DNA from 4 places in the Gordonia terrae genome. Region 1 is predicted to be linked to each of the others. Evidence: riboswitches for the same ligand, from Rfam matches in the RefSeq annotation. Region 1 holds a riboswitch; each other region holds the start of a gene.
The links. Region 1 has a riboswitch for cobalamin ahead of metE (5-methyltetrahydropteroyltriglutamate--homocysteine S-methyltransferase). Riboswitches for the same ligand answer to the same signal wherever they lie in the genome.
Positions count from the first base shown of each region.

Region 2: linked by a shared signal. The riboswitch ahead of cobN (cobaltochelatase subunit CobN) and the one ahead of metE (5-methyltetrahydropteroyltriglutamate--homocysteine S-methyltransferase) in region 1 are both predicted to bind cobalamin.
Region 3: linked by a shared signal. The riboswitch ahead of BCM27_RS06550 (ABC transporter substrate-binding protein) and the one ahead of metE (5-methyltetrahydropteroyltriglutamate--homocysteine S-methyltransferase) in region 1 are both predicted to bind cobalamin.
Region 4: linked by a shared signal. The riboswitch ahead of BCM27_RS05960 (FecCD family ABC transporter permease) and the one ahead of metE (5-methyltetrahydropteroyltriglutamate--homocysteine S-methyltransferase) in region 1 are both predicted to bind cobalamin.

Region 1 is NZ_CP016594.1:4,139,541-4,146,920, reverse strand. It holds gene BCM27_RS18650 (pyruvate carboxylase) at 1-3,221, shown strand, start outside; gene metE (5-methyltetrahydropteroyltriglutamate--homocysteine S-methyltransferase) at 3,313-5,616, opposite strand; cobalamin riboswitch at 5,763-5,980, opposite strand; gene BCM27_RS18640 (iron chaperone) at 6,077-6,421, opposite strand; gene infA (translation initiation factor IF-1) at 6,671-6,892, shown strand; gene rpmJ (50S ribosomal protein L36) at 7,011-7,124, shown strand; gene rpsM (30S ribosomal protein S13) at 7,335-7,380, shown strand, end outside.
Region 2 is NZ_CP016594.1:2,807,612-2,814,991, reverse strand. It holds gene cobN (cobaltochelatase subunit CobN) at 1-2,066, opposite strand, end outside; cobalamin riboswitch at 2,139-2,274, opposite strand; gene cobG (precorrin-3B synthase) at 2,278-3,438, shown strand; gene BCM27_RS12740 (precorrin-8X methylmutase) at 3,452-4,075, shown strand; gene cobJ (precorrin-3B C(17)-methyltransferase) at 4,078-5,685, shown strand; gene BCM27_RS12730 (cobalt-precorrin-6A reductase) at 5,638-6,417, opposite strand; gene cobM (precorrin-4 C(11)-methyltransferase) at 6,414-7,190, opposite strand; gene BCM27_RS12720 (bifunctional cobalt-precorrin-7 (C(5))-methyltransferase/cobalt-precorrin-6B (C(15))-methyltransferase) at 7,187-7,380, opposite strand, start outside.
Region 3 is NZ_CP016594.1:1,437,013-1,444,392, forward strand. It holds gene BCM27_RS06535 (GMC family oxidoreductase N-terminal domain-containing protein) at 1-1,674, opposite strand, end outside; gene BCM27_RS06540 (flavin-containing monooxygenase) at 1,671-3,224, opposite strand; gene BCM27_RS06545 (TetR/AcrR family transcriptional regulator) at 3,217-3,798, opposite strand; adenosylcobalamin (AdoCbl) riboswitch at 3,904-3,985, shown strand; gene BCM27_RS06550 (ABC transporter substrate-binding protein) at 4,008-5,618, shown strand; gene BCM27_RS06555 (ABC transporter permease) at 5,629-6,603, shown strand; gene BCM27_RS06560 (ABC transporter ATP-binding protein/permease) at 6,600-7,380, shown strand, end outside.
Region 4 is NZ_CP016594.1:1,299,160-1,306,539, forward strand. It holds gene rplA (50S ribosomal protein L1) at 1-549, shown strand, start outside; gene BCM27_RS05945 (HNH endonuclease signature motif containing protein) at 647-2,413, opposite strand; gene BCM27_RS05950 (ABC transporter substrate-binding protein) at 2,655-3,734, opposite strand; gene BCM27_RS05955 (ABC transporter ATP-binding protein) at 3,746-4,549, opposite strand; gene BCM27_RS05960 (FecCD family ABC transporter permease) at 4,573-5,652, opposite strand; cobalamin riboswitch at 5,700-5,881, opposite strand; gene BCM27_RS05965 (L-lactate dehydrogenase) at 5,998-6,951, shown strand; gene BCM27_RS05970 (alpha/beta hydrolase) at 6,958-7,380, opposite strand, start outside.

The DNA.
Region 1 (7,380 bases):
CGGTGCGCGCGTACCTGTCGGTCGAGGAGATGATCGCGGCAGCTGAACGCTCGGGTGCCGACGCGATCTACCCGGGTTATGGATTCCTCTCGGAGAACCAGGAATTGGCGCGGGCGTGCGGGAAGGCGGGGATCACGTTCGTCGGGCCGTCGACCGATGTGCTGGAGCTGACCGGTAACAAGGCGACGGCGGTGGCCGCGGCCAAGGCGGCCGGACTGCCGGTGCTGGCGTCGTCGGAGCCGTCGGCGGATGTGGACGAGTTGGTGCGGGCCGCGAACGACATGGACTTCCCGGTGTTCGTGAAAGCCGTCGCCGGCGGCGGGGGCCGAGGTATGCGCCGGGTGGAGGAGATCGCCGGCCTTGCCGAAGCGATCAGAGCGGCCTCTCGGGAGGCCGAGGCCGCCTTCGGTGATGCGACGGTGTTCCTGGAACAGGCTGTCGTCAACCCGCGCCACATCGAGGTGCAGATCCTCGCCGACACCCAGGGCAACGTGATCCATCTCTTCGAGCGGGACTGCTCGGTGCAGCGCCGTCACCAGAAGGTGATCGAGCTGGCGCCGGCACCAAACTTGTCCGCTGAGCTCCGTGAACGGATGTGTTCTGATGCAGTCGCTTTCGCGCGACACATCGGATACACCTGCGCAGGTACCGTCGAGTTTCTGCTCGATGAACACGGCAGGCACGTGTTCATCGAGATGAATCCGCGAATCCAGGTCGAGCACACGGTGACCGAGGAGACCACCGACTTGGATCTGGTTGCCGCGCAGTTGCGGATCGCCTCGGGTGAATCGCTCGACGACCTCGGTCTGAGTCAGGACGGGCTACAGATCCGCGGTGCGGCGATGCAGTGCCGCATCACCACCGAGGATCCGGCCGACGACTTCCGGCCTGCCGTCGGGCGTATCACCGCCTACCGCAGTCCCGGGGGTGCCGGGGTGCGCCTGGATGGTGGCGCGGTACTCGGTGGGGAGGTCAGCGGTCATTTCGACTCGATGCTCGTCAAACTGACGTGCCGAGGACGCGATTTCGCCACCGCGGCGCGACGGGCCCGACGTGCGGTGGCCGAGTTCCGCATCCGCGGTGTGGCCACCAACATCCCGTTTCTGCAGGCGGTGCTCGACGATGTCGACTTCCGCGAGGGGCGGGTCACGACCTCGTTCATCGAGGACCGGCCCTGGTTGCTGACCTCACGATCGTCGGCCGATCGCGGTACGAAGATCCTGACCTACCTGGCCGATGTCACCGTCAACAAGCCCCATGGCGAGCGCCCGACCACGGTCTACCCGCGCGACAAGCTACCCACCCTGGACCGGGCGATGCTCGCATCGCCTCCGGACGGATCGCGGCAGCGGTTGCTCGCATCGGGGCCGCAGGGATTCGCCGATGACCTCCGCGATTCGACGGCGCTGGGCGTCACCGACACCACCTTCCGCGATGCGCATCAGTCGTTACTGGCAACAAGGGTGCGTACGACCGGCCTGATGGCCGTGGCTCCGTATGTCGCGGCCATGACTCCGCAGTTGTTGTCCCTGGAGTGCTGGGGTGGGGCCACCTACGACGTCGCGCTGCGCTTCCTGAAGGAAGACCCGTGGGATCGGCTGGCGCAGCTGCGCGAAGCGGTGCCCAACATCTGTCTGCAGATGCTGCTGCGCGGCGCGAACACCGTCGGTTACACCCCGTACCCGACGAAGGTGACCACTGCGTTCGTCGCCGAGGCGACGGCGACTGGGATCGACATCTTCCGGATCTTCGACGCGCTCAACAACATCGAGGCGATGCGCCCGGCGATCGATGCGGTCCGCGAGACCGGCGCGGCGGTGGCGGAAGTGGCCATGTCCTACACCGGCGACCTGGCGGACCCGGCCGAAGATCTGTACACCCTCGACTACTACCTCCGGCTGGCCGAGCAGATCGTCGATGCCGGTGCGCACGTGCTGGCGATCAAGGACATGGCCGGGCTGCTGCGTGCCCCTGCTGCGACAACGCTGGTGTCGGCGTTGCGCCGGGAGTTCGATCTGCCGGTGCACGTGCACACCCACGACACCCCCGGTGGGCAGTTGGCGACCTATCTCGCAGCGTGGCAGGCCGGAGCGTCAGCGGTTGACGGCGCCAGCGCCGCGCTGGCCGGCACCACCAGCCAGCCCGCGCTGTCCGCTATCGTCGCCGCGGCCGCGCATTCCGACCGCGACACCGGCCTCGACCTCCAGGCGGTCTGCGATCTCGAACCATACTGGGAAGCGCTGCGAAAAGTATACGCGCCCTTCGAATCCGGGCTGCCGTCGCCGACCGGACGTGTGTACACCCATGAGATCCCGGGCGGGCAACTGTCGAACCTGCGGCAACAAGCCATCGCGCTCGGGCTCGGGAACCGGTTCGAGGCGGTCGAGGAAGCCTATGCCGCCGCCGACCGCATGCTGGGCAGGCTGATCAAGGTCACCCCGTCGTCGAAGGTCGTGGGCGATCTCGCGCTGGCACTGGTGGGCAAGGGGATCACCGCCGAAGAGTTCGCCGCCGATCCGCGATCCCACGATGTCCCGGACTCGGTGGTCGGCTTCCTGCGCGGCGAGCTCGGCGACCCGGCCGGCGGGTGGCCGGAGCCGCTCCGCACCGTGGCGCTCGAGGGCCGTCCCGACGCGGCGTCGACCGAGGGCCTGTCGGCCGAGGACTCGGTGGCACTGGACACGCCAGGACCGAAGCGGCAGCACACCCTCAACCGGCTCCTGTTCCCCGGCCCCACAGAGGAGTTCGACGACCATCAAGAAACCTACGGCGACACCTCACGACTGTCGGCGAACCAGTTCTTCTACGGGTTGCGGTACGGCGAGGAGCACCGCGTCGAGCTCGAACCGGGTGTGGAGTTGCTCATCGGACTCGAGGCGATCAGTGAGCCCGACGACAAGGGCATGCGCACCGTCATGTGCATCCTCAACGGACAGCTGCGGCCGGTGCAGGTGCGTGACCGGTCGGTCGACGCCGAGGTGGCCGTTGCGGAGAAGGTGGACCGGTCCAATCCCCGTCACGTCGGCGCACCGTTCGCCGGGGTCGTCTCGCTGAGTGTCGGTGTCGGCGACGAGGTCGCCGCCGGTGCGGCCGTCGGCACCATCGAGGCCATGAAGATGGAGGCCACGATCACCGCGCCTGTCGGCGGCAAGATCGCGCGGCTGGCGATCGACTCGGTCACGCAGGTCGCTCCTGGCGATCTGCTCGTCGAGATCGGTTGACGCACAACAAGCAGTCGGTATTGCAGACCGCGGCCGTCGCACTCACGGGAGAGTGCGACGGCCGGGGTCATTTGTCGAGCCGGTTGACTGCCTAGCCGGACAGCGGGATCGTCTCGCGCAGTCGTGTTGCCGCGGCCACCATGTTGGTGAGCGAGTCCACCACCTCCGGGGTCCCGCGGGTCTTCAGCCCGCAATCCGGGTTGACCCACAGACGGGAAGCGCCGACGCTCGACAGCGCCGACGACAGGGCCGAGAAGATCTCGTCCTGGTCGGGCACGCGCGGTGAGTGGATGTCGTACACACCCGGGCCCACCGCGTTACGGAAGCCGGCCTCGTCGAGGTCGTCGAGCACCTCCATGTGCGACCGCGCCGCCTCGATCGAGGTGACGTCGGCGTCGAGGTCGGCGATCGCTCCGATGACCTCGCCGAATTCCGAATAGCAGAGGTGCGTGTGGATCTGTGTATCGTCGCGGACCCCGGAGGTCGCGATGCGGAACGCCCGAACGGCCCACGCCAGGTACCCGGGCTTGTCCGCGTCACGCAACGGCAGCAACTCGCGCAGAGCGGGTTCGTCGACCTGGATGATCCCGACCCCTGCCCTCTCGAGGTCGACGGTCTCGTCGCGGATGGCGAGCGCGATCTGATCGGCAGACGCCGACAGCGGCTGGTCGTTGCGAACGAAAGACCAGGCAAGAATCGTCACCGGGCCGGTCAGCATGCCCTTGACCGGCTTGCTGGTCAGCGTCTGCGCGTAGGTGATCCAGTCGACTGTCATCTGCTTCGGCCGGCTCACATCGCCGAACAGGATCGGTGGCCGCACGCACCGCGAGCCGTAGGACTGCACCCAACCGTTCGCCGTCGCGAAATATCCCTCGAACTGCTCGGCGAAGTACTGCACCATGTCATTGCGCTCGGGTTCCCCGTGGACGAGCACATCGAGGCCGACCGATTCCTGCAGCGCCACGACGTCCGCGATCTCCGCTTTCATCCGGTCCTCGTACTCGGTGCGGTCGATCTCGCCCGATCGCAGCGCGGCCCGCGCCAGTCGGATCGCAGAGGTCTGCGGATAGGAACCGATCGTGGTGGTCGGCAGCGGGGGCAGTCCCAGCCGCTCCTGCTGGGCGGCGAGGCGATCATCGGCCGGGCCGCGCGTCGCGTCGGCATCGGTGACGGCGTCCAGGCGTGCGCGGACGTCGGCGTTGTGCAAACGAGGGTCGGTGGCACGGCTGGCCAGTGCCGTCGAGCTCTCGGCGAAGGCGGCGGCCTGCGCGGCGTGGCCTTCGCGCAACGCCGACGACAACACCGCCACCTCGAGGAATTTCTCGGCCGCGAACGCGAGCCAACCGCGAAGGTTGGTGTCGAGCTCGTCCTCCGCGTCCACGGTGTAGGGGACATGCAGGGTCGAGCACGACGTCGAGACGGCGATGGAACGGGCGGAACCGAGCACGGTGGCCAGCGTCGCCGCGGCCTGGTCCAGGTCGGTGCGCCACACGTTGCGGCCGTCCACCACGCCGGCGATCAGCAGCTTGTCGGCCAGGCCGGGGGTGCCGGCCACCGTCTCGACCGAGCCGTCGACGAGGTCGACCGCGATGGCCTCGATCGGCGTCCGGGCCAAGTGTGCCAACCGATCACCGGCGTCACCGAAGTACGTCGCCACCGCGATGGCCGGACGGCGCTCGTGGGAGCCCAGGGCGTTGTACACCGATTCGGTCCGCGGACCCAGGCCCGCGGCGGCATCGGTCACCAGGACGGGTTCGTCCAGCTGAACCCACTCGACGCCGGCGTCAGCCAACCGCGTCAGGAGGTCTCGGTACAGGGGCACCAACTCGTCGAGGCGATCGAGCGGAGCGCCCGCCCCGTCGACCGCCTTCGACAGCGCCAGGAACGTCACCGGGCCGACGATCACCGGGCGGGCCGGGAGACCCAGTTCCCCGGCTTCGGCGACCTCGGCCAGCACCTTCGCCGGATTCAACCGGAACGTGGTCGACGGGCCGATCTCGGGGACCAGGTAGTGGTAATTGGTGTCGAACCATTTGGTCATCTCGAGTGGGGTCACCTCGGCGGTTCCGCGGGCCGCCGCGAAGTAGCGATCGAGCCGATCGTCGATCTCGGCGAACCTCGGCGGCAGTGCGTCGAGGAGGACCGTGGTGTCGAGCACCTGGTCGTAGTACGAGAACGTGTTGACCGGGACGGAGTCGTGGCCGGCCTCGGTGAGCTCGGCCCACTGCTCGCTGCGTAGGCGCTGCGCGACCGTGGCGAGCTCGGTCCGGTCGATGCGGCCGGACCAATAGCTTTCGACGGCCCTCTTCAGTTCGCGCCGGGGGCCGATGCGTGCGGTGCCGAGGACGGTGGTGGTGAACGGTGCCGCGGAGCTGCGGCGGACGGTGTCGGACATGGACGTCGACTTCTCCTACTGACGGTGGATGGTTCACCGCCCAGCAGGGGAGATCGATCGGACCCACGTCACGCCCGGCAGGGGGCACGCGACGATCGCCGGTTCGACCTGCGCCCAATCCTCGAGGCGGCGAGCCACCGGACGCGGCGCGTCCGGTACACCTGGCAGGTCTTCGGGCTCACCGTCGCTCTCGATCGAGATCCCTCTGATCGAAGTTCCTACTGACCGTCGCTTCCCAAGCCGGAGCTCAGTGCTGATGACGGTGGTCGTTACGGCATACCGCTGCGGGGACAGCTCCGGATTCGAACCGGATTCCCTCTCGTCCGCCGGCGTGATGCCGGCGACTCGACGCCGCGGACGGAGAGCTGAAACGACCCCCGACGCGGCGAACCACATGCGTCATCGACCCTAGCCCAGCAAAGTCGACCCGCTGAACACCGGTAGTTCGACGTTCGGGCGGTCAGCCGTCGATCTGATCGCGCCGAAACGACATCATCGCGCGGATCGCATCGTCGGAAGGAGGAGTCCCCGGCTGAAACCGAACGGTGCCCTTCTCCACGTCGAAACCGTCGAGGAACGGCCGCCCGGCGTCGACCGCCTCCGGGCTGAACGGGTACAGACCGATGTGCTTCTTGGTGCGCATCACCGAGAGGAGCGGGCTCCCGCGATATGTCAGGGCCGGCATGCCGTAGCCCTTGCCCTGAGTGGTGTCGGGGACCGCGGTGCGGGCGACGTCGTAGATGCGTCCGACCACCTCGCGGTCGGCGGGGTCGAGTCCGTCGAGATAGTCGTCGACAGTGCCCATCCGGTGCGGCCTCTCTCCGTGGCGCTGAGCACGCATTTGGCCTGGCCTGCTCGTTCGCGTAACATGGATCGTCGGTGCGCATCGCGTGCCGGGCATCAGCGTGTCAGCACGTGGGCCCGGTCGGCGCACACCGGGTGCAGGTCCTCGCGGACCGGTGCCCACACCCTAACGGACAAACACTGATTCAACCCGGCCGATGCGCCGCGGCATCACCCGGATGTCGTGGTCACGGCCAGGATCGCGGAGGACATGGCGAAGAAAGACGGGGCCATCGAGGTCGAGGGTCGAGTGATCGAACCCCTGCCCAATGCGATGTTTCGTATTGAGCTGGAGAACGGACACAAGGTTCTCGCCCACATCAGCGGCAAGATGCGGCAGCACTACATCCGCATCCTGCCCGAGGATCGGGTCGTCGTGGAACTCTCGCCCTACGACCTGGCTCGTGGGCGAATCGTGTACCGCTACAAGTGAGACTTTCCCGGCGATGCCGGGGACAGACTTCCCGGACATCCGTTCGGGAGGAGACCGACACCCACGTGCACGGCCGCTTTCGGCGTGCGCGCGGGCGAGCCGAGCAGGAGAGATTGACGTGAAGGTTCAGCCGAGCGTCAAGCCGATCTGCGAGAAGTGCAAGGTGATCCGCCGCAACGGTCGGGTCATGGTGATCTGCGAGAACCTGCGTCACAAGCAGCGTCAGGGCTGATCACGCGCACCCTCCGGGTCGCTTGAGTCAGAACAACTGAAGATCGACAACTGAACACACAAGGACCTCCCAACACCAGCGGCGACAGACGCGTCACCGCCTACCTCCGGATCAGAGGCCGGAGCCCACGAGGCCGGACACACGGTTCGGCACCAGCTCGCGGGACGGACTGGGAGCAGACCTCTGAGAATCGAAAAGGAAATCCGCCACATGGCACGTGTTGCTGGTGTGGATCTCCCCCGCGAGAAGCGGCTGG
Region 2 (7,380 bases), 1.3 Mb from region 1:
AGCAGCATGTCGTCGAAGACCTCTTCGTCGGGCCGTTCGGTCAGACCGAGGTCGGAATCCATCTTCGCCGCGGTCAGCAGTGTCCAGATCTGCTGGCGGATCGCGGGCAGCTTCGCCGGGTCGAGGGCGGAGATGTTGGCGTGCTCGTCGAGAAGCTGTTCCAGCCGGGCGATGTCGCCGTAGGACTCGGCGCGTGCCATCGGCGGGATCAGATGGTCGACGAGGACCGCGTGCGCACGTCGCTTGGCCTGCGTCCCCTCCCCCGGGTCGTTCACCAGGAACGGGTAGACGAGCGGGAGGTCGCCGAGGGCGGCGTCGGTGCCGCAGTCCGCCGACATGCCGAGATTCTTGCCGGGCAGCCATTCCAGGTTGCCGTGCTTGCCGACGTGCACGATCGCGTCGGCGCCGAAGCCGGTGTCGTGCGCAGCAATCCACCGGTACGACGCGAGGTAGTGATGCGACGGCGGGAGGTCGGGGTCGTGGTAGATCGCGACCGGGTTCTCGCCGAAGCCGCGCGGCGGCTGCACCATGATCGCGACGTTGCCGAAGGTCAGTGCCGCGATGACGATGTCGCCGTCGGGATTGTGCGTGCGGTCGACGAACAGGTCACCCGGAGCCGGACCCCAGTGCTCGGTGACCGCCGAGCGCAGTCCCTCGGGCAGGGTGTCGAACCACGCTCGGTAATCGCGCGCCGACAGGCGGATCGGGTTGGCGGCGAGGGTCTCCTCGGTGAGCCAGTCGGCATCCTGGCCGCCGGTGGCGATGATCTGGTGGATCAGCGCATCCGAATCGTCCTCGGCGAGACCGGGGATCGCGTCCGGGCCGGACTCCGGTCCGATGTCGTACCCGGCCGCGCGCATCGCATCGAGCAGGCGCAGGAGGCTGCGCGGGGTGTCGAGTCCGACGGCGTTGCCGATCCGGGCGTGCTTGGTCGGGTAGGCCGACAGCATGACCGCGATCCGCTTGTCCGCGGCCGGTGTCCGACGCAACCGGGCGTGCGCGGTGGCGATGCCTGCCACCCGGGCACAGCGCTCGAGATCCGGCTGGTACCAGGGCAATCCGTCGTCGTCGAACTCCTTGAAGGAGAACGGCACGGTGATGATCCGACCGTCGAACTCGGGCACCGCCACCTGGGTGGCGACGTCGAGCGGCGACAGGCCGTCGTCGCTGTCCTCCCAGTCCGCGCGGGACCCGGTGAGGCAGAGACCCTGCAGGATCGGGATGTCCAGGGCGGCCAGCCGTTCGATGTTCCACGCCTCGTCGTCGCCACCGGCCGACGCGGTGGCCGGGGTGGCGCCGCCCGCGGCGAGCACGGTGACCACCAGGGCGTCGGCGGTACCGAGCATCTCGAGGAGGTCGTCGGGGGCGGTCCGCAGCGACGCGCAGAAGATCGGCAGCGCTCGCGCGCCCTTCGCCTCGATGGCGTCGCAGAGCGCGGCGATGTAGCGGGTGTTGCCCGCCAGGTGCTGGGCGCGGTAGTAGAGCACGGCGATCGTGGGGGCGTCGGGCCCTTCGTGGCTCGTCGCTTGCGCTCCTCGCACCTCAGGGAGCGGAGAAGGCTCGGCGTGCGCTCCTCGGACCTCAGGGAGCGGAGTAGGCGTCCGTTCCAGCACGCCCCACGCGGGCGTCTGCTGCGGGAGTTCGAAACCGTTGCCGGTCAGCAGGACGGTGTCGGACAAGAAGTGGTGCAGGTTCACGAGGTTCGCGACGCCGCCGGCCGCGAGGTAGTCGTGGGCCTGCGCGGCGACACCGGACGGCACGGTGGAGTGCGCCATCAGGTCGGGGTCGGGCTGCTGCTCGCCGGAGCACACGACCAGGGGCTTGCCGGTCGCCTCGACCGCCGCGAGCCCGTCCTCCCACGCGCGCACTCCGCCCAGGATGCGTACGACGATGAGATCGGCGTCGGCGGCGAGTCGCGGGATGTCCTCGACCAGGATGCGAGAGGGGTTTGCGCCGCGGTAGGACACCGACGCCTCCGTCGGAGCACTGCCCGACGGTGCGTTCTCCTCATGGGCCGCCGAGGCCGTGAGCAGATCGGTGTCCGAGGTCGAGAGCAGCAGGATCATCGTGTCTCCTCGCCGGGTTGTCGCGCCCGGGTGCGTGTCGGTGCCGTGGGTGGCGGGTGCAGTGCGAGGGACTGGTCTGACTCCCGGATGGCCGGTCGATCCCGGCTCCCCGATCACAGTGGCGCGACCGCGCCGGAATCGCACCGGCTTCAGCCCGCTCGCGGTGCGTTCAGCCTACGGCCACCGCACCCGCCGGTCGTAGGCTGGTGGGATGAACCAGCCAGCCCGGGCCGCCGCCGACCGTTGCCCTGGGGTCTTCGACACGCATCCGGCGGCCGACGGCGCACTGGCCCGGGTCCGGCTGCCGGGCGGGCGGATCCGTCCGGATCAGCTGGAGGAGCTCGCCCGGGCGGCCGCCGACCATGCCGACGGACACCTGGAGCTGACGGTGCGCGGCAACCTCCAGCTGCGCGGGATCACCGACGTCGAGGCCGTCGCCGAGGCGGTCGTCGCGGCCGGGCTCGCGCCGAGCAGCACCCATGACAAGGTGCGCAACATCGAGCTCAGCCCACTGACCGGTCGTATCGGCGGCATCGCCGACGCGCGTCCGCTCGCCGCCGCCCTCGACGACGCCCTACGCGCCGACCCGGCCGCGGCCTCCTTGTCCGGCCGGTTCCTGTTCGGGATCGACGACGGCCGCGGTGACATCGCCGCCCGACGCCCGGATGCGTGCGCGGTGATCCGGGCCCGCACGCCACTAGCGGCGAACATCAGCATCGGCGGGGTCGCCGTCGGGTCGGCGAGTGGTTCGGAGGCGATCGTTCGCGCGCTGATCGCGGTGGCAGCGGGCCTGGGTCAGGTCGTTCCCGGCGCGTGGCGGGTCCGCGACCTCGACACCGACGCCCGGCGTCGACTCACCGACCTCGTCGCGTCGGGTCTCGACCCGGTGATCGACAACGACCCGGACACCACGCCGAGCGCCCCCGGCGAGCCGATCGTCGGCTGGTTCGACCAGGACGACGGCGCGGTCCTGCTCGGCGCGGTCGTCGAACTCGGTCGGTTGCCGGCCCGGCTGGCGGAGTTCATCGCGGCGGTCCAGGCGCCGATCGTGTTCACGCCCGACCGCGAGATCCTGCTCTGCGATCTAGGGGAGGGCGTGGCCGAGACGGTCGTCCGCGTGCTCGCACCGATGGGCCTGATCTTCGACGCCGCGTCGCCCTGGGCGTCCGTCAGCTGCTGCGTCGGAGCGCCCGGGTGCGCGTCCGCCCACGCCCCGGTCCGGGACGACCTGATGGCCCGTGTGCAGGCCGGCGACCCCGTCGACGAACGCGAGCACTGGGTCGGTTGCGCCCGTGGCTGCGGATCGCCGGCCGAATCCCACCTCTCGGTGGAGGCCACGCCCGACGGCGGATACGAACGGCGGCGCCGTTAGGCTCGTCAGCACCATGACCGAGTACCTACGAGACGGCGCCGCGATCTACCGTCAGTCCTTCGCCACGATCCGCGCCGAGTCCGACCTCTCTGCGTTCGCGCCCGACGTCGCGACCGTGGTCGTCCGGATGATCCATGCATGCGGCCAGACCGACCTGACGCGCGACGTGATCGCGACGCCCGGTGTCGTGGCGGCCGCGCGCGGCGCGCTGGAGGCCGGCGCCCCGATCCTCTGCGACGCCAACATGGTGGCCTCCGGCATCACCCGCAAACGCCTCCCCGCGGACAACGAGGTGCTCTGCCACCTGTCCGAACCCACTCTCCCGACTCTTGCCGAGCAGCTGGGGACCACGAGAACCGCTGCCGCACTGGAGTTCTGGTTGCCCCGCCTGGAAGGTGCGGTGGTCGCGATCGGCAACGCGCCGACCGCACTGTTCACGCTGCTCGACATGATCGACGACGGTGCGCCCCGTCCCGCCGCGATCGTCGGCGCACCCGTCGGTTTCGTCGGCGCGGTCGAATCCTGCGCGGCCCTGGCCGAGCGCGACGACCTCGAGTTCATCACGGTCACGGGCCGGCGCGGCGGGTCGGCGATCACCGCGGCCGCGGTCAACGCGCTCGCGACCCCGAAGGAATGACGATGGCCCCCATGCACTCGGACAGCTCGGCCGCCGGACAGACGTCGGGTCAGGGCACGCTCTACGGCATCGGGCTCGGCCCGGGCGACAGCGAACTGATGACGGTCAAGGCCGCCCGCCTCATCACCACCGCGGATGTGATCGCGTATCACTCTGCGCGCCACGGCAACAGCATCGCGAGGTCGGTCGCCGAGCCGTACCTGCGCGAGGGCCAGACCGAGGAACGTCTGATGTACCCGGTCACCACCGAGACGACTGACCACCCCGGCGGCTACCAGGGCGCACTCGACGACTTCTACACCGAGAGCGCCGAACGTCTCGCGGTGCACCTGCGGGCCGGGCGTGACGTCGTCCTCCTCGCCGAGGGCGATCCGCTCTTCTACAGCTCGTACATGCACATGCACAAGCGGCTGTCGCCGCACTTCGACGCCGAGATCGTGCCCGGCGTGACCTCGGTGAGCGCGGCGTCGGCGGCCACCGGAGTCCCGCTCGTCGAGGGCGAAGAGACCCTCACGGTGGTTCCGGGTACGGCGTCGACGTCGGAGCTGCTCTTCCGTTTCCGTTCCGGGGACGCGATCGTCGTGATGAAACTCGGCCGGACCTTCGAGCGGGTGCGTGATGCGCTCCGCGAGGCCGGGCGTCTCGACGAGGCGTACTACGTCGAGCGCGCCTCCACGACGGTCGAACGGGTGCTCCCGGCCGCCGACGTGAATCCCGCGGAGGTGCCCTACTTCTCGATCCTCGTCGTCCCGGGACGCCGCAACAATCCGAGGTTCGAGCCGGAACCCGTGCCCGGTGAGCTCGTCGTCGTCGGGCTCGGCCCGGGCCACGACAGCTGGACCACCCCGGAGGTGCGCACCGAGCTGGCCACGGCCACCGACCTCGTCGGATACACCACCTACCTCAAGCGCGTCACCCCCCGCCCGGGCCAGCGCGTGCATGCCAGCGACAACCGGGTGGAGGCCGAACGCGCCGAATTCGCCCTCGACCTCGCCCGACGCGGCGCGCGTGTCGCCGTCGTCTCCTCCGGTGATCCCGGCGTGTTCGCGATGGCCGCCGCAGTCGCCGAGGTTGCCGCGCAACCGCGGTGGCACGAGGTGCCCGTCCGCGTGGTGCCCGGCGTCACCGCGGCCACCGCGGTCGCCGCAGCGGTCGGCGCGCCCCTCGGACACGACTTCGCGGTCATCTCGCTCTCCGACAGGCTCAAGCCGTGGTCGGTCATCGAACGACGCGTCCGTGCCGCGCTCGGCGCCGATCTGGTCATCGCCATCTACAACCCGGGGTCGGCGAGCCGCACCTGGCAGGTCGGCGCCCTGCAGCACACGCTCACCCAGACGGTGTCGCCCGACCGCGTCGTGGTGCTCGGGCGAGATGTCGGCGGTCCGGAGCAGCAGCTCACCATCACCACGGTCGCGGACTTCGACCCTGCCGTCGTGGACATGCGCACGATGATCATCATCGGGTCGTCGGCGACCCGGGTCGTGCAGCGCGCAGCGGGCCCGCTCGTGTTCACGCCACGCAGCCACCGTCCGGTGGACACCACCGATCAGACTGCCGACGAGTCAGCCGAGCAGCGCCTCGAGCCAGTCCCGGGCGGCCCCGACCTCTGAGACGACCGCCGAGTCGGGCTCGGCGGGCCGGTCGACCATGATGACCTCGATCCCGAGTTCGGCGGCGGCCGCCAGCTTCGCCGACGTCAGCGGCCCGCCGCTGTTCTTCGTGACCAGCATGTCGATGTCGTTGTCGCGCAACAGCCTCGACTCCGACGCGTGGTCGTAGGGCCCGCGCGAGCGCACCACCTCGTGGTGAGGCGGGAGCGCTCCGGTCGGGGCGTCGACGACCCGGATCAGGAACCACGCCGACTCGATCCCCGCGAAGACCCCGACGTCCTGACGTCCGGTGGTCAGGAAGACCCGCCCGCCCCGGGCGGCCACTTCTCGTGCGGCAGAGGGCAGGTCGGGCACACGGATCCAGGTGTCGGAGTCGCCGGGCACCCACGGATCGCGGCGCAGACGCAGCAGCGGTAGCCCCGCGTCGGCCGTGGCTCGCGCCGCGTTGCGGGTGATGGTCGCGGCGAACGGGTGGGTGGCATCGACCACGGCCTGAATCCGGTTGCTCTGCAACCAGCCCCGGAGACCATCGGATCCGCCGAATCCGCCGATGCGCACCGGGCCGACGGGCAGACGGGGGTCGTTCACCCGGCCCGCAAGGGAACTGATGAATCCGATGCCGGACTCGCTCAGGGTCGAGGCCAACGCCCGGGCCTCCCCCGTCCCGCCGAGGATCAGGATGCGCCGAGCGTCATCCGGCGGGCTCGAATCGGTTGTGCCGGGATCGGTCACCGCGGCGACTCACGGTCGGTGCGGAGCTTGGTCATGCGCGCGTGCGAGTACAGGTAGCTGTCGGTGGCCTCGGACCTCGCCGGGTCCAGCACACGACCGACGAAGATGACCGCGGTCCTGCGGATGTCGGCGGCGTCCAGTGTCTCGGGCAACCGGCGCAGCGGGCACCGTACGATCTGCTCGTTCGCGCGACTCGCGAACGCCACTGTCGCGGTCGGGCATTCACTGCCGTAGTGCGGGGCGAGCGCCGCCACGATCTCCTCGGCGCGATGTGCCGCGAGATGAAGTGCGAGCGTCACCCCGGTCGCGGCGAGACTCGCGAGGTCCTCCCCCGGCGGCATGTCGGTCGACAGTGTCGACACCCGCGAGATCAACAGGCTCTGGCCGACGCCCGGGACGGTCAGTTCGGTGCCCAGAGCGGCCGCGGCCGCCGCGAACGCCGGGACACCCGGCACGATCCGGTGATCGATACCGCGTGCGGTCAGTTCGCGCTGCTGCTCGGCCAGCGCCGAGTAGAGGCTGAGGTCACCCGAGTGCAGGCGCGCCACGTCATGACCCCGCGCGTCGGCGGCGGCGATGACATCGATGATCTCCGGCAACGGCATCCGTGCGGTGTCGACGAGTTCGGCTCCGTCGGGACACAGCGCCAGGAGTTCCGGCGGCACCAGCGATCCCGCGTAGACACAGGTGCCGCATTGCCCCAGCAGGCGCGCACCCCGGAGGGTGATGAGGTCGGCCGCGCCGGGACCGGCCCCGATGAAGTAGACGGTCATCGGACTGCCTCCGCGGGTTCGGGCCCGGGGTCGGGCGTCGACGGCGCCGGTTTGTCGACCGCCCACTGCACGATCGGCAGTGCCGGACGCCAGGTGCTCATCGTGCCGAGGGGCGCCACGGTCTCGACCGACAGTCGGCGCAACGTGCCCCCGAGTTCGCCGTGCCGCCGGGTCACGAGGGCCTGGTTCT
Region 3 (7,380 bases), 2.7 Mb from region 1:
CAGCGCGCCAGGGGCGTGTGCGGGGACGGTCGGACGGTGGGGTTCCACCGGCTCGACGGGACGGTACGACGCTCCGAGCTCGGGGCGCGGGTCGGCCTCCCCGGCATTGGGCCACATGGCGAGCGCGCGCTCCGCCTGTGCGGTGATCGTGAGCGAGGGGTTGACGCCGAGGTTGGCCGAGACGGTCGCGCCGTCGACGATGTGCAGGCCCGGGTGATCGAACACCCGGTGGTAGGGGTCCACCACGCCGTCCTGTGCCGACCGTCCGATCGAGCAACCGCCCAGGAAGTGAGCGGTCATCGGGATGTTGAACAGGTCGACGATGGAACCGCCTGCGTCGCCGTCGATCTCACGAGCGACAGCCCGGACCGCGTCGTGTCCCTCCGGGATCCACGTGGGCGGTGGATCGCCGTCGCCCTGCCTGCTACGCAGCATCGGGCCGAAACGGCCTCGCCGGGAGAACAGTTCGAGCGAATTGTCGGCACTCTGCATGACGAGCGCGATGATGGTGCGCTCCGACCAGCGCCGTACGGAGAGGCCGCGCATCGTGATCACCGGGTGGCGGACCATCTCGATCAGCGCCTGCAGCAGCCGGGGCAGCGGACCACCACCGTCGACGAGAATCGCCTGCAACAATCCGATCAGGTTGCTGCCCTTGCCGTATCGCACCGGCTCGATGTGCGTGTGTTCGTTGGGATGGAACGACGACGTGATCGCCACACCCTCGGTGTAGTCGGTCTCGAGGTCGCGCGCGGTGGCGGCCAGTACCGCCTCGGAGTTGGTGCGGACCACCTTGCCCAGGCGCGACGACAGCCCGGGCAGGTGTCCGCCCTGCTGCATGTCCAGCAGGAGCTTGTTGGTGCCGTACGTGCCGGCGGCGAACACCACGTGATCGGCGGTGAACGTGCGGCGCCCGCGGCGCGACCAGCGGCGACCCGACCGGTGCGCCTCCACGACGTACCCGTCGCCCGAACGGGGACGGACGGTGTCGACGGTCGTCATCGGGATGATGTGCGCGCCGGCCTGCTCGGCCAGGTACAGATAGTTCTTGACGAGCGTGTTCTTCGCCCCCACCGGGCATCCCGTCATACAGGCGCCGCAGTCGGTGCAACCGGTGCGTGCCGGACCGGCGCCACCGAAGAAGGGGTCCTCGACGGTCTTGCCTGCCTCACCGAAGAACACGCCGACGGGGGTGTGGACAAAGGTGTCGCCGACCCCCATCTCCTCGGCGACCTTGCGGATCACGCGGTCGGCCGGCGTCACCTTCGGGTACGTGGTCACACCGAGCATTCGCGACGCCTGGTCGTAGTACGGGTCGAGCTCGGACGCCCAGTCGGTGATCGACCCCCAGTGCGGATCGTCGAAGAAGGCGGGCAGCGGCCGGTACAGGGTGTTCGCGTAGTTCAGCGATCCGCCGCCGACGCCGGCACCGGCCATCACGAGCACGTCGCGCAGTAGGTGCATGCGCTGTACGCCGAACAGTCCCAGCGCGGGCGCCCAGACGTAGTCCTTGAGGCGCCAGCTCGTCTTGGGCAGGTCGCCGTCGGAGAAACGCCGTCCGGACTCGACAACCGCGACCCGGTAGCCCTTTTCGGTGAGACGCAGGGCCGCAACCGAACCGCCGAAACCGGAGCCGATGACGATGGCGTCGTAATGGTCTGGGGTCGAACTCACGGTGCGACGGTCCTCTCGGTGTCGGGTTCGGTTGCGTCGGTGGCGGCCGCGGGTGGGATCGCGGCGTCGAATCGGTGATCGGCCGGGTCGAACGACGACATCATCCGGCGGAAGTCGCTCGTGAACTTCGGCCACATCACCGAGTTTCGTCCGGTGGAGTCGAGATACCAGCTCGAGCATCCGCCCGAATTCCATACGGTGCGTTCGAGTTCGGGATCGAGGTCGGCGTTGTACCGGTCCTGGGCGGTGTCGGTGACCTCGAAGGTCGAACGGCCGCTGCGGGACAGCTCGGAGAGTGCCTTGCTCATGTAGTACGCCTGCGGTTCCAGCATGAGCACGATCGAGCTGTGACCCAGATTGGTGTTGGGGCCGTACAGGAAGAACAGGTTGGGGAAGCCGTGGATCTCGACGCCGCGGTAGGCGCGCGGCGATCCCGCCCACGCCTGGGCCAGGGTGCGCCCGTCGCGTCCGGTGATCGCCGACGCGATCGGCGGTTCGGTGGGTGTGAACCCGGTCGCGAACACGACCGTGTCGACCTCGTGTTCGCGGCCCTGGTCGTCGACGGCGCCGCGTGCGGTGAGGCGGGTGATCGCGCCGGTCACCGTTGCATTGTCGCGCTGCAATGCGGGGAACCATTTGTTGGTCAACAGCATCCGCTTGCAACCGATGGTGTAGTCGGGGGTGAGCCGACGGCGCAGGTCGCCGTCACGGACCTGGATCCGCAGCTGCGCCAGCGCGATGGTCTTGGCGATCGGGAGCAGTTTGGGGTTGCGGGCCATCATCAGGACGTAGGCCTCGCGATAGGTCCACACCATCCGCCGGACGAGCCGGTGGACACCGGGGACGCGGCGATAGAGTGCGCGTTCGAGGGAGCCGATGGTGCGGTCCAGACGCGGCACGACCCAAGCGGGAGTGCGCTGGAAGACCGTGAGATGTCCGACCTCGTCAACGATCTCGGGCACGATCTGGATCGCCGACGCGCCGGTGCCGACGATCGCGACGCGACGTCCGCGGAGGTCGTGGGAGTGGTCCCACTGAGCGGAGTGGAACACGGTGCCGGTGAACTCATCGGCGCCGGCGACCGGTGGCAGACCCGGCTCGGACAGCGCTCCCGGCGCCGCGACCAGGTAGCGGCAGCGGATCTCGCCATCCGTTGTGACCACGATCCATTCCTGCGCCGCGCCGTCCCAGTGAGCCGATGTGAGTGCACAGTTGTAACGGATCTGGTCGGCGAAATCGGCTGCGACCGAACGCAGATACTGGTGGATCTCGTGGCGGCGACCGTAGGTGTTGGACCAGTCCGGGTTGGGGGCGAAGGACAGGGAGTACAGCGACGTCGGGACGTCGCAGGCCGCGCCCGGGTAGTCGTTCTCGCGCCAGACCCCACCCGCGCCGTCGCCACGTTCGATGGCCAGCGTCTGCAGCTGCGGATGATCCGTGCGAAGACGATGCAGGGCGGCGAGACCGCCGAACCCGACGCCGACGACGAGGACGTCCACGCGCCGGGGCAGCGTGTTCTGCTGCGGGAGAGTCGGACTGGGTTCAGTCATGGGTCAGGAGTTCCTTCCATACGGGCAGGAGGTGGTCGAGCAGCGCGCGGTCGGCGTCGGGTGAGCGCAGGATGCGCGACACCGCCAATCCGCGTGCGAGTTCGATGGAGAGTTCGAGTTCCGCGGCGGTGTACCGGTCACCGAACAACTCGGCACAACCGACGGCGAGTGCGTCGGACACCTGCTGTTCCAGCGGGATGATCGCGGTTCGCAATCCGACGTCGCAGCGGGCGGCGACCCACAGCTCGAGAGCGGCGTCGAACAGCGGGCCGCTGAACGCCTCGATGAGTATCTCGAGTCCCTCGTGACCCGTCCGGGGCCGCGACAGGATCTCTGCCAGCCGACGCTCGACCAGGTGTCCGACCGCGGCGACCACCAGTGATTCCCGGGTGGGGAAGTGATGCAGGAGAGCGCCGCGGGAGATACCTGCCCGGCGGTTGACCTCCTGCGTCGTGGTGGCGGCGTAGCCGACGTCGACCAGGGCGTCGACGGTCGCGTCGAGGATGAGCGCACGCGTGGTCGCGGTGCGTTCGGCCTGCGTGCGTCGGCGCGGGGCTCGGGTGGGCTCGGTCACATCGACGACGATAGCACAAACAGTCCGGACTGCTTGTAAGTTCCGGAGATCATCCACCGCACGCCGCATGCGATGTCGTGATTGGCCACTCCGTACGATGACCGGGACGCAAGGGAACCCGGTGCGAATCCGGGGCTGTCCCGCAACTGTGACCCGACCTCGATCGGGAAGCCAGATCGCTTGCGTCTTCGCGACCCACGAGGATGGACATGAAAAATTCAAGATCGACAGCTGCGCACGCAGCTCCCGAATTGACCCGACGCCGGCTGCTACGCGGAGCCGGTGGGATCGCCGGCCTCGCCGGTCTCGGCGCGGTGGGCCTGCTCGCCGGTTGTGCCGACCGGCCGAGCCCGGCAGGCGCTCCGAGCGGCGGTACCCCGGTCCCCGGCGGCACGTTGCGCGTCGTCTTCGCGGGCACCTCGGCGACCGCCGATGTCCTCGACCCGCACGTCGTCGGCCACTCGGCGGGTGGCGCACTGTCCAAGGCGGTGTGGGATCACCTCGTCGACTACAACAACGACCTCACCCTCGACTATCGGCTCGCCGAGTCGCTGGAACCCAACGCCGACGGCTCGCAGTGGCGGATGGCGCTGCGCCGGGGCGTCGAGTTCAGTGACGGTTCGCCGTTCACGTCTCGCGATGTCATGTGGAGTCTCGAGCGCATGCTCGACGAGGAGAAACCGTCGGCCGGTGACCTCGACATCATCGACCTGTCCCGCACCAGGCCCGACGGCGATCACGCCGTCGTGGTGTCGATGAGAGAACCCGTCGCCGACTTCGGTTCGGTGCTCGCCGGTTGGTACGTCTACGTGATCAAGGACGGTACGACGGAATTCACGCCGTCGTCGCTTCCCGTGGGGACCGGCCCGTTCGTTCTGGAGTCGTGGTCGCCGGGCGACCGGTCGGTGTTGACCCGCAACGAGAACCACTGGGATCAGCGGCCCCACCTCGACGGGCTGGAGATCCTCCAGGTCGCCGAAGCCGACGCCAGATTCAACGCGTTCGGCTCGCAGGAGGCCGACGTCGTCTACGAACTCTCGCCGGCGCAGGGCAACATCCTGCGATCGCAGTCCGACGTCTACCTCGTGACGCCGCCGGTGGGCACGATGAGCTCGTTCACGATGCGTACCGACCTCGCGCCGTTCGACGATCCGCGAGTACGGGAGGCCCTCAAGCTGTCGGTGGACCGGCAGGCGATGGTCGACAAGGTGTATTACGGGTTCGCCGAGGTCGGCAACGACCTGTACGGCAAGGGCGCACCGTTCTACGCCGACATGCCGCAACGCGCGTACGACCCGGAACGGGCTCGCCGCCTGCTCCGAGAGGCGGGCAAGGAGAACCTCGTCGTCACCCTGCACACCGCGGACGTCAGTCCCGGCCAGTTGGCCTCGGCGACCCTCTTCGCCGAGCAGGCCAAGGCCGCCGGGATCACCGTCAACCTCGCTGTCGAGCCGGGCGACACCTACTTCTCCCAGGTCGTCGGGTCAAAGCCCCTCACCCAGTCCGGTTGGTGGAACTACAGTCTGGACTACTTCTACGGGCAGACCCTCACCTCGGACGCCCCGGCCAACGCGACCGCCTGGCGTCGTCCTGCGTGGGATGCCACCTTCGCCCAGGCTCGCGCCGAGATGGACCCGGCTCGCCGTGGTGAGTTGTACCGGGAACTGCAGGACGAACTCTGGAACGACAGCGGTTACCTCATCCACAGTTTCGCCCTGCAGCCGACGGGCGTCCGCAACACCGTGCAGGGCATCACCGACGGGGTGCCCGGCACCGGGCAGTGGGCCTCCTTCACGGGCACCTGGCTCCAGCAGCGCTAGGGGACTCGTCGTGTTGCGGTATGTCGCGGGCCGGTTGGCCGGGGCGTTGGCCGTGCTCGCTGTCGTTGCGGTGTCGATCTTCGTGCTCTTCGAACTGCTCCCGGGTGATGCCGCCACGACCCGGTTGTCGAGAGGAGCCGCGGGCCAACCGGATCCGGCTCAGGTGGCCGCTCTGCGCGCGGAACTGGGACTCGATCGTCCGGCAGTCGTACGGTTCCTCGACTGGGCAGGCGGTTTCCTCACCGGGGACCTCGGCGTGTCGCAACTCTCGGGCCGTCCGGTCGCCGAGATCCTCGACGGGCGACTCGCGAACTCGGTGATCCTCGCGATCGTCACCGTCGTCGTCCTGGTCCCGGCGGCGCTGGCGATCGGCGTCGCCGCCGGCGCACGGCCGGGTTCGCGCTGGGACCGGTTGCTCAGTACTGCGGCGCTCGCGGCGGAATCCGTCCCCGCGTTCGTGGTCGGTGTCGTACTGATTGCCTGGGTGGCGATCGGGATGGGGGTGCTGCCCGCGGTGTCGCTCGTACCGACGGGCACATCGGCGCTCGACCGTCCGGAGGTGCTGGTGCTACCGGTGCTGTGCCTGCTCATCGGGCTGGCACCGCATCCGGTGCGACTCGTCCGCGCCCGGATGACGGAAGCGATGCGCGCGCCGTACATCTCGGCGGCGCGGGCGAACGGGGTCGGCGAATTCCGGCTCGTCGTGCGTCATGCGGCGCCCAACGCGATCTCCGCGTCGGTGCAACCGCTGGCGGGAGCCGTCGTCGGGCTCGTCGGCGGTATCGCGGTCATCGAAGTCGTGTTCGCGTATCCGGGTGTGGCGCACGAACTCCTGCGGGCCATCTCCGGACGCGATCTGATCTTCGTGCAGTCGGTGGCGGTGCTGTTGGCCGCGTACGGGCTGCTCGTGTATCTCCTCGCCGACCTCGTGGCGCTCGGCTCGTCGCCGGCCGCACGGGGTGTCATCGGACGCAGCCGGTCATGAGCACGCGCTGTCGACGGCTCGTCGGCCCCGCTGCGGTGTTGGGCGTCCTCGTGATCGTCATTGTCCTCGGGCCGTTCGTCGCACCGTTCTCGCCGACCGCGATCGCCTCGGTGCCGTTCGAGACACCGTCGTCGAACCATTGGCTCGGAACCGATTTCGTCGGACGCGACGTCCTGTCACGCGTTCTACACGGTGGTCACCGGCTAATACTGATGACCGCGGTCGCGCTGTCGGTGTCGTACGTCGTCGGCGTTCTCCTCGGAGTCACCGCGGGAATGTCACGCCGGCTCGACGGCTGGGTGATGCGCCCGGTCGACGCGATCACCGTCCTGCCATGGTTTCTCCTGCTCGTGGTCATCGCGACGACGATGGGGAAGGGCCCGGTCGCGGTGTGCCTCACCGTCGGAGTCGCGACGGTGCCATGGGTGGCGAAGATCGTGCGGACGGCGACGATCGAACTCATGGACGCGGGTTTCGTCGAAGCCGCGATCGCCCGCGGCGAGACACTGCGATGGATCGCGGTGGCCCAGGTACTGCCGAACCTGCGGCCGGTGTTGCTGGCCGACGCCGGGATACGGGTCTCGGGAACCATCGCGCTCGTCACCGCGGGCAGCTTCCTCGGTCTCGGAGTGACTCAGCCACAGCCGGACTGGGCGTTGATGGTCACCGAGAACAAGGGCGGGATGGCGTTGACCCCCTGGCCGGTCGTCGTGCCTGCCGTATGCATCGCAGCGCTGGTCGTGGCGGTGAACCTGCTCGTCGACCGGTTGTCCGAAC
Region 4 (7,380 bases), 2.8 Mb from region 1:
CAGATGGTTCGAGGCACCGTCAATCTGCCGCACGGTACGGGTAAGACCGCCCGCGTGATCGTGTTCGCCGCAGGCGACAAGGCCGCCGAGGCCACCGCCGCCGGTGCCGACGAGGTCGGCGCCGAGGATCTGATCGAGCGCATCCAGGGCGGTTGGCTGGACTTCGACGCCGCGATCGCCACCCCGGATCAGATGGCCAAGGTCGGCCGCATCGCGCGTGTCCTCGGACCCCGCGGCCTGATGCCGAACCCGAAGACGGGCACCGTGACCACCGACGTCACCAAGGCCGTCAACGACATCAAGGGCGGCAAGATCAACTTCCGCGTCGACAAGGCTGCGAACCTGCACTTCGTCATCGGCAAGGCGTCGTTCGACCCGGCCAAGCTGGCCGAGAACTACGGCGCTGCGTTCGACGAGATCATGCGCGCCAAGCCGTCGGCTGCCAAGGGCCGCTACATCAAGAAGGTCACCGTCTCCACCACGACGGGCCCGGGCATCCCGGTCGACCCGGCGGTCACCCGCAACTTCGCGGAGGCACCGCAGGCCTGATCTCGCATCAGGCGCACTGACACCCACGAGGGGCCCGGCATCATGCCGGGCCCCTCGTGTTTATTTCTGCGTGGTCCGTTCGCCGTGTTGCGTGAAGTCACGCGTGGTCGGCGAGTACGCGTGCAAGGGCTGCTTCGACTGGGGTCAGGGGCTGGGTGATGAGGTGCTCCGGCAGTGCCGGTGGGTGGATGAGTTGTCGGTAGGCGAGTTCGAGGCGTCGGCCGCGGTCGCCATAGCCGACGGCGTCGGGGCGCGACGGGTTTGGGCGCGACGGGTCGCCGGGCCCCTTGCTCCCTGAGGAGCGCCCGAAGCTTTCGGAGGGCGCGTCAGCCCAGCTCCCTGAGGAGCGCCCGGAGCTTGCGGAGGGCGCGTCACGAAGGGTCCGGCGACCGAGTCTGCGAAACCCTCGGGTGGTCGGTCCGTGGATCTCGGCGCGTATGTCGCATAGGTGTTCGGCGAACCGCCGGGGTATGTCGGGCCGGCGGTTGATGTGTTCGGGGTTGGGTGGTGCGCCGGGTTCGGCGTTGAGTCGCCAGATGCAGCGGCCTTCGTCGGGTCCGGACCGTTCGATTCGGGTGGTGTATTGCCCGGGTGCGTCACCGACCATGCGGTTGTGGCGGGGGCAGGCGGGTGCGAGGTCGTCGATGTCGGTGAGACCGCCCTCGGCCCAGTCCTTGTGGGCGTGATGGAGTTCGACCTGGGTGGCGGGCTGGTCGCATCCGGGTGCGGAACAGACTTCACCGTCGGGGCGGGCGAAGGAGACGAGGCGTTGTTCGCGGGTGGCGAGGCGTTTGCCGCGTCCGAAGTACAGCGGGACGGCGGTGGCGTCCTTCAATACTGCCAACCATGGTTGAAAGCCGCCGGCCATCGCGACCAGGTCGGGGATGGGCAGCAGGGTGCCGGTGGCGGTGGTGGCGAGCCCGGCTTCGCGGATCAGGTCGGAGAGGTCGGCTTTGATGATCAGTTGCACGGGCAGCCCGCGGTGCGACTTTCCGAGTGCGCCGGCGGCGAAACCCGCGGCCAGGGCGGCATCGAGCGCATCGTGATTGGTCTGCGCGAGGGTGCGCCCATCACGATCGGCCGCGAGCGCCACGGCGTCGGGATCGACAGCTCCCGCCGGCCCGCGGGGCGAATCCGGGTCGTCTAGGTTGTTGAGTCCCGGCTTGCCCCAAACGGCGAACATCATCGTCAGCCGGGCGGCGAGTTCGGGGGTGAGGGTGCCGGAGATGGTGGCGGTGCCGTCGGCGCGTTGGCGTCCGATCCACAGGTTGCGGCGCCGTTTCCGGTCGGTGTCGTGGGCCAGGGTGCCGTCGGGGTCGAGGTGGGCGAGCAACCGCGCACCGAGTTGCGTGATGTCGGCAGGCGTGTGGTCGGCGGCGATCTCGGCCATCTGACGCTCGGCAGCGACTTTCACATCATGCTCGACGGCGTGGGGGATCTGGTCGAGGACATCGAGGGCGGCCTGCACGTGTGCAGAGCCAACCGCTCCCGCAGCGAACGCCTCAGCGAGGCAGGGGTATTCGGGTGGGAGGACCTCGCCGCCGAGGCTGGTCCGGTGGGCGGTGGCGTCCATCTGCTTACGACGCCGCACAGGGTTGGAGACTCGCAGCCGGTGGGTCATGAACTGCATGAGCGTTCGGCAGCCGGTCTTGCGGGGGAGGTCGCGGGCCTCGGCCTGATCGATCTGCCGGTCACCGGCGACGGTCAGTCGCGCGATGGCGCGTTCGGTCTCGGCTGCCACGTCAGTCAACTCGGCGTCGGTACATGGCGCCAGGTCCACGGTCTGCAGTTCGTCGAGGATCGCATGCAACTCGGTGACGAGTTCGACGGCTCGCGGTTTCGGCGTGGCTGATTCGTCAGACATGGCCACCCCCCGAGAACCGTTGCTGCGAATGTACGTTCGAGTGTACACCGACACGGCTACATCGCAACCTCTAAAGCTCTGTTGTGCAACGGTATTCGTCGGACAAGAGTTGTCGGTGCCTCATGGTAGGGGTACGAATCCAGTCAGGTGTTGCGAACTTCGACGGTGGGCGCACTGGATCCCCCAGGGGCGGCGGCACGACAATCGCCGCCGCCCGCGTGCTCTACGAGCGTTCGGCGACTCACTGCAGCCAGTTGTTGCCCCCGAGGTCCAGCTGCGCGACGTCGAGGCTCGGGGTGATTCCGGATTCCGGTGCGAGGCCGTGGTTCTCGAGGACGTTGCGCATGATCTCGGCGGCGTCGATGTTCAGCGGGCTCGACACCCACATCGCGTACGGCAGGTTCACGAATCGGTTCTCGCGTACCGCCTTGAGATTGCGGCTGGCCGGGTTGGACCGCAGCGCGGCGATCTTCTCTTCGACCGTCTGACCGGGGTAGTCCACGAACACGATGACGTCGGGGTCCGCGGTGGTGAGCCGTTCCCAGCTGACGGCGGTCCACGTGTCGTCGATGTCCTCGGTCGCGTTGCGGGCGCCCGCGGCGTCGATGATGCCCTGCGGGCCGCCGTAGGACCCGGAGGAGAAGATGGTGTCGGAGACGCTGTCGAAGACGAAGACCGTGGGCTTGTCGGCGGGTTGCGGTGCGGCGCGGAGCTTCTCGAGGCGGTCGGCGACCTCGTCGGCCGCGGCGGCGCCCTGGTCCGGGTTGCCGGTGATGGTGCCGATGTTGCGCAGGTCGGTGTCGAGCGCGACCCATGGGTCCATGGTGCCGCGCTGCGCCTCACCCTCGACCTGCCGGCACGCCTCGGACAGCTGGTAGACGTCGATGCCGTGGGATGCGAGGATCTCCGGCGTGATCCCGCGGGACTCGCTCATGCCGTAGTTGTATCCGGCATAGAGCACCTGGGGCTTCGCGGCGACGATGTTCTCGAGCGTGGGACGCTCGGCCGCGACCTCGTTCAGGGTGTCCACCTGAGGTCCGTACTCGAGCCGGAGAACATCTTTGTCGCGGGCGAGCGCACTGACCGCCACCATGTTGTCGCGGGCGCCCGCCGCCAGGGCGATCGCGATCATGCCACCGTCGTTGACGAACAGCCGGTCGAGCGGCTGGGGGAAATCGACGTCGGCTCCGCAATTGGCCACCGTCACAGTGTCTTCGGTGGCCGCGGTGCTGTCGGTCGAGCATGCGGCAACCGCGCCAAGGGTCAGTGCGGCGACCAGGACGGCGGCGGTCGGGTGGACTCGGGAGGTGCGCGTACTCAAGGGATGTCCTCTCACAGGGTGTCTGTCGTCAGAGCTCGGGGAGCAGAAGTGTTGGGGGAGTTCAGCAGGAGGTGTGGCAGGCCCGTCGCCGGGTGGGTGACAACGGTCCCGGACACCTCGAAGACGGCCGCCAGCAGATCCGGCGTCAGCACGTCGACGGGTCGGCCCTGGGCGACCACGCCGCCGTCGGACACCACTGCGACACAATCGAAGTGGCGCAGGACGAGGTCGAGGTCGTGCATCGCTGCCAGCACGGTGGCGTCGAGTTCGTCGAGGATCTTCATCAGCCGCAGGCGCCAGGCCGCGTCCAGATGATTGGTGGGTTCGTCGAGCACCAGGATCGGGGTCTGCTGTGCGAGTGCACGGGCGAGGACGACGCGATGCCGCTCGCCACCGGACAGGTGGGTGCACGAGCGGGCGCCCCAGCCGTCGAGGCCGACCTGCGCGAGCACCGCGCCGACCACCGTCGAGTCGTCGGCGTCCCCGGTGGACCAGGCCGATCGGTAGGGGGTCCGGCCCAGGCCGACCGCCTCGGCGACGGTCAGTTCGGCCGAGGGCTGTTCCTCCTGGCCCACCACCGCTATCGAGCGGGCCCGCTGCCGCGACGGGAGTCGATGCAGGTCCTCGCCACCCACGTCGATGGTGCCGGCGACGGGACGTTCGAGCCCACACAGCGTGCGCAACAGGGTGGTCTTGCCGGAACCGTTGGGGCCGACGATGGCCAGTCGGGTGCCCGCCGGGACGTCGAGATCGACATCGCGCAGGACGACGCGGCCGCCCCGTCGACACGCGAGTGCGTTCGCGCGCAACGCCATCGAGCGGATCGGTGGTGGATTGGTCATGAGCCGCCGCCGAACACATACTGGCGTCGACCCATGAGGAACAGGAAGATCGGCGCGCCGATCAACCCGGTGACGATGCCCAAAGGCATCTCCCGAGGCGCGGCCGCGACCCGCGAGATGACGTCGACCCACACCAGGAACAGTGCGCCGCCGCAGACCGCCACCGGCAGCATCGCGCGGTGGGTGGCGCCGACGAGCAGCCGGGCGGCGTGCGGGACGATCAGACCGACGAAGCCGATCCCACCCGCCACCGCGACGAGCACGCCCACCAGGACGCCCTGGATCCCGAAGAGCGCGTTACGCATCGCGCGTACCGGTACACCCAGCGACGTCGCGGTGTCGGTGCCGGCCGCGTAGGCGTCGAGCCAGGAGTGGATGGCGAGCATCGCCACGATGGTGACCAGCACGACCACCCCGGCGATCTGCACCTTCGCCCAGGTGGCGCCGGCGACGCTGCCGAGCATCCAGAACATCACGTTGTCGGCGGCGTGGGGATCCGCGGCGGTGAACACGAGGAGCGACGACAACGCCATGAACGCCGAGGACAACACGACGCCGGACAGGATGAGTCGCAGCGCGGTCAACCCGCCCTGGGCGCGGGCGACGAGGTACACCGTGACGGTGGCCGCGAGCGCGCCGAGGAGCGCGCCGCCGGAGAGTGCCCACACCCCGAGGCCGGCCAGCACGCCGAGGGTCATGACGGCGGTGGCCCCGACCGCCGCGCCGGCGGACACGCCGAGCAGGTACGGCTCGGCGAGGGGGTTGCGGACCAGGGCCTGCATGAGAGCGCCGGCCAGTGCGAGCCCGGCACCGACGAGCGCGGCCAGGACGGACCGCGGCAGCCGGAGATCCCAGATGATCACCGCGTGCGCGGAATCGGTCTCGGCGCCGGTCAGGCGGCCGGCGACGGTGTGCCAGACGTCGCCGACGGGGATGGTCTCGGCGCCGAACGCGGTGGCCAGGGCGATGCTGAGGAGCGTGAGGACGAGCAGAACTGCGGCTAGCGGCGTCGACGGGAGTCGCCGTACCGGCGGGGCGGTGGCGATCTCGGTCGTGCCGTCGATACGACGGGACACGGACTGTACTGCCTTAGGGTCTGGGTATCTGTGCGCGAGATACACGGTGGACTCGAGCGAGAGCGGCCGGTATTCGGACTCGGGTTCGTCCGGAGCCGGCGCCTTCCCGGGTCGCCCCAGTGGCTGTGTGCCGGTTCCGTCCCCCATACCGCTGCGCGCCAGTCCCGGATTCGCACCGGATTCCCTGACACCCACGTGTGCGGGTGTGACCGTTCTCGCCGCACACGCTATCAACACCGTCCAGCGGATCGGTGGGCGGTCGGCGTGCGTCCCCGGACAGCGGCCGTGCGAGGACCTACGCTGGATGCCGACGATCGATGAACCCGACGCGGAAACGGTGAACCGATGGACGTACGAGACACGAAGCTGGCCATCATCGGGGCGGGTGCGGTGGGCACCGCGATCGCCTACTCCTCGCTCATCCGGGGTGTTGCACGGACCATCGCGCTCCTCGACATCAACGCCGCGAAGGTGACCGCCGAGGTGCTCGACATGTCCCACGGCCTCGAGTTCGTCCCTCGTGCCGACATCATCGGCTCCGACGACGTGTCGGTGTGCGCGGACGCCGACGTCGTCGTCTTCACCGCCGGTGCGAAGCAGAAGCCGGGTCAGTCCCGTCTCGAATTGGCCGAGGCCACAATCGGTCTGACGCGCGCCATCCTCCCGGGGGTGCTCGAGGTGGCCCCGAATGCGATCTACGTGATGGTCACCAATCCGGTCGACGTCGTCACCTACGCCGCCCAGCAGATCAGCGGATTGTCGCCCAGCCGAATCTTCGGCTCGGGCACCGTGCTCGACTCGTCCCGGCTGCGTTTCCTCATCGCGCAGCATTGCGGTGTCGCGGTGCAGAGCGTGCACTCCTACATCGCCGGCGAGCACGGCGACACCGAGATCCCGCTGTGGAGCTCGGCGACGATCGGTGGGGTGCCGCTGACGTCGTGGACCCCGCTGCCCGGTCGTCCGGCGCTGAATGTGGTTGCACGCGAACGCATCCACCACGAGGTCGTGCATGCCGCCTACACCATCATCGAGGGCAAGGGGGCCACGAACTATGCGATCGGTCTGGCGTCGACGCGCATCGTCGAGGCGATCCTGAACAACGAGCACCGGGTGCTGCCGGTGTCGACGCGGACCGACGGGATCGAAGGGCTCGACGGAGTGTGTCTCTCGCTGCCGACCGTCGTCGACCGCGGCGGCGCCCAGACCCGGCTCGACGTCCCGCTCTCGGATGCGGAGCGAGCCGGTCTGCTCGCGTCGGCGGAGACGCTGCGGGGGATGCAGGCCCGGTTCGGGCTGTAGTCGGGGTCAGGTCGGCACGGTGGTGCGCAGGAACTGCAGCTGGTCGGCGACGACCTTCTCGAAGTCCTCGCCGATGTAGATGTCGAAGTGCCCGACCGGGTATCGGATGACCCGGGCTCCGGGTGCGCGCCGCGCGTAGGCGATCGTCGAGCGTGCCGGTGCCACCGTGTCCCCGTCGCACACGCACAGCAGGGTCGGGCAGTCGAGATCTTTCAATGCCCGGCCGGGTGAGTGCAACGGAATGGTCAGTCCGACCCGCGCGGCCACCTCGTTGGGCAGTTCGAGACCGTCGGGAACCAGTGGGAGATATCCCGACACCGCGTCCGGTGCGGTCATCAGCGCCGCCGATCCCGGTTCGCCGGCCAGGCCGACCATGACCGGCGGCCTGCGCAGTGCGGATCCGGCCAGATCCGCGAGTGCCCGAACGGT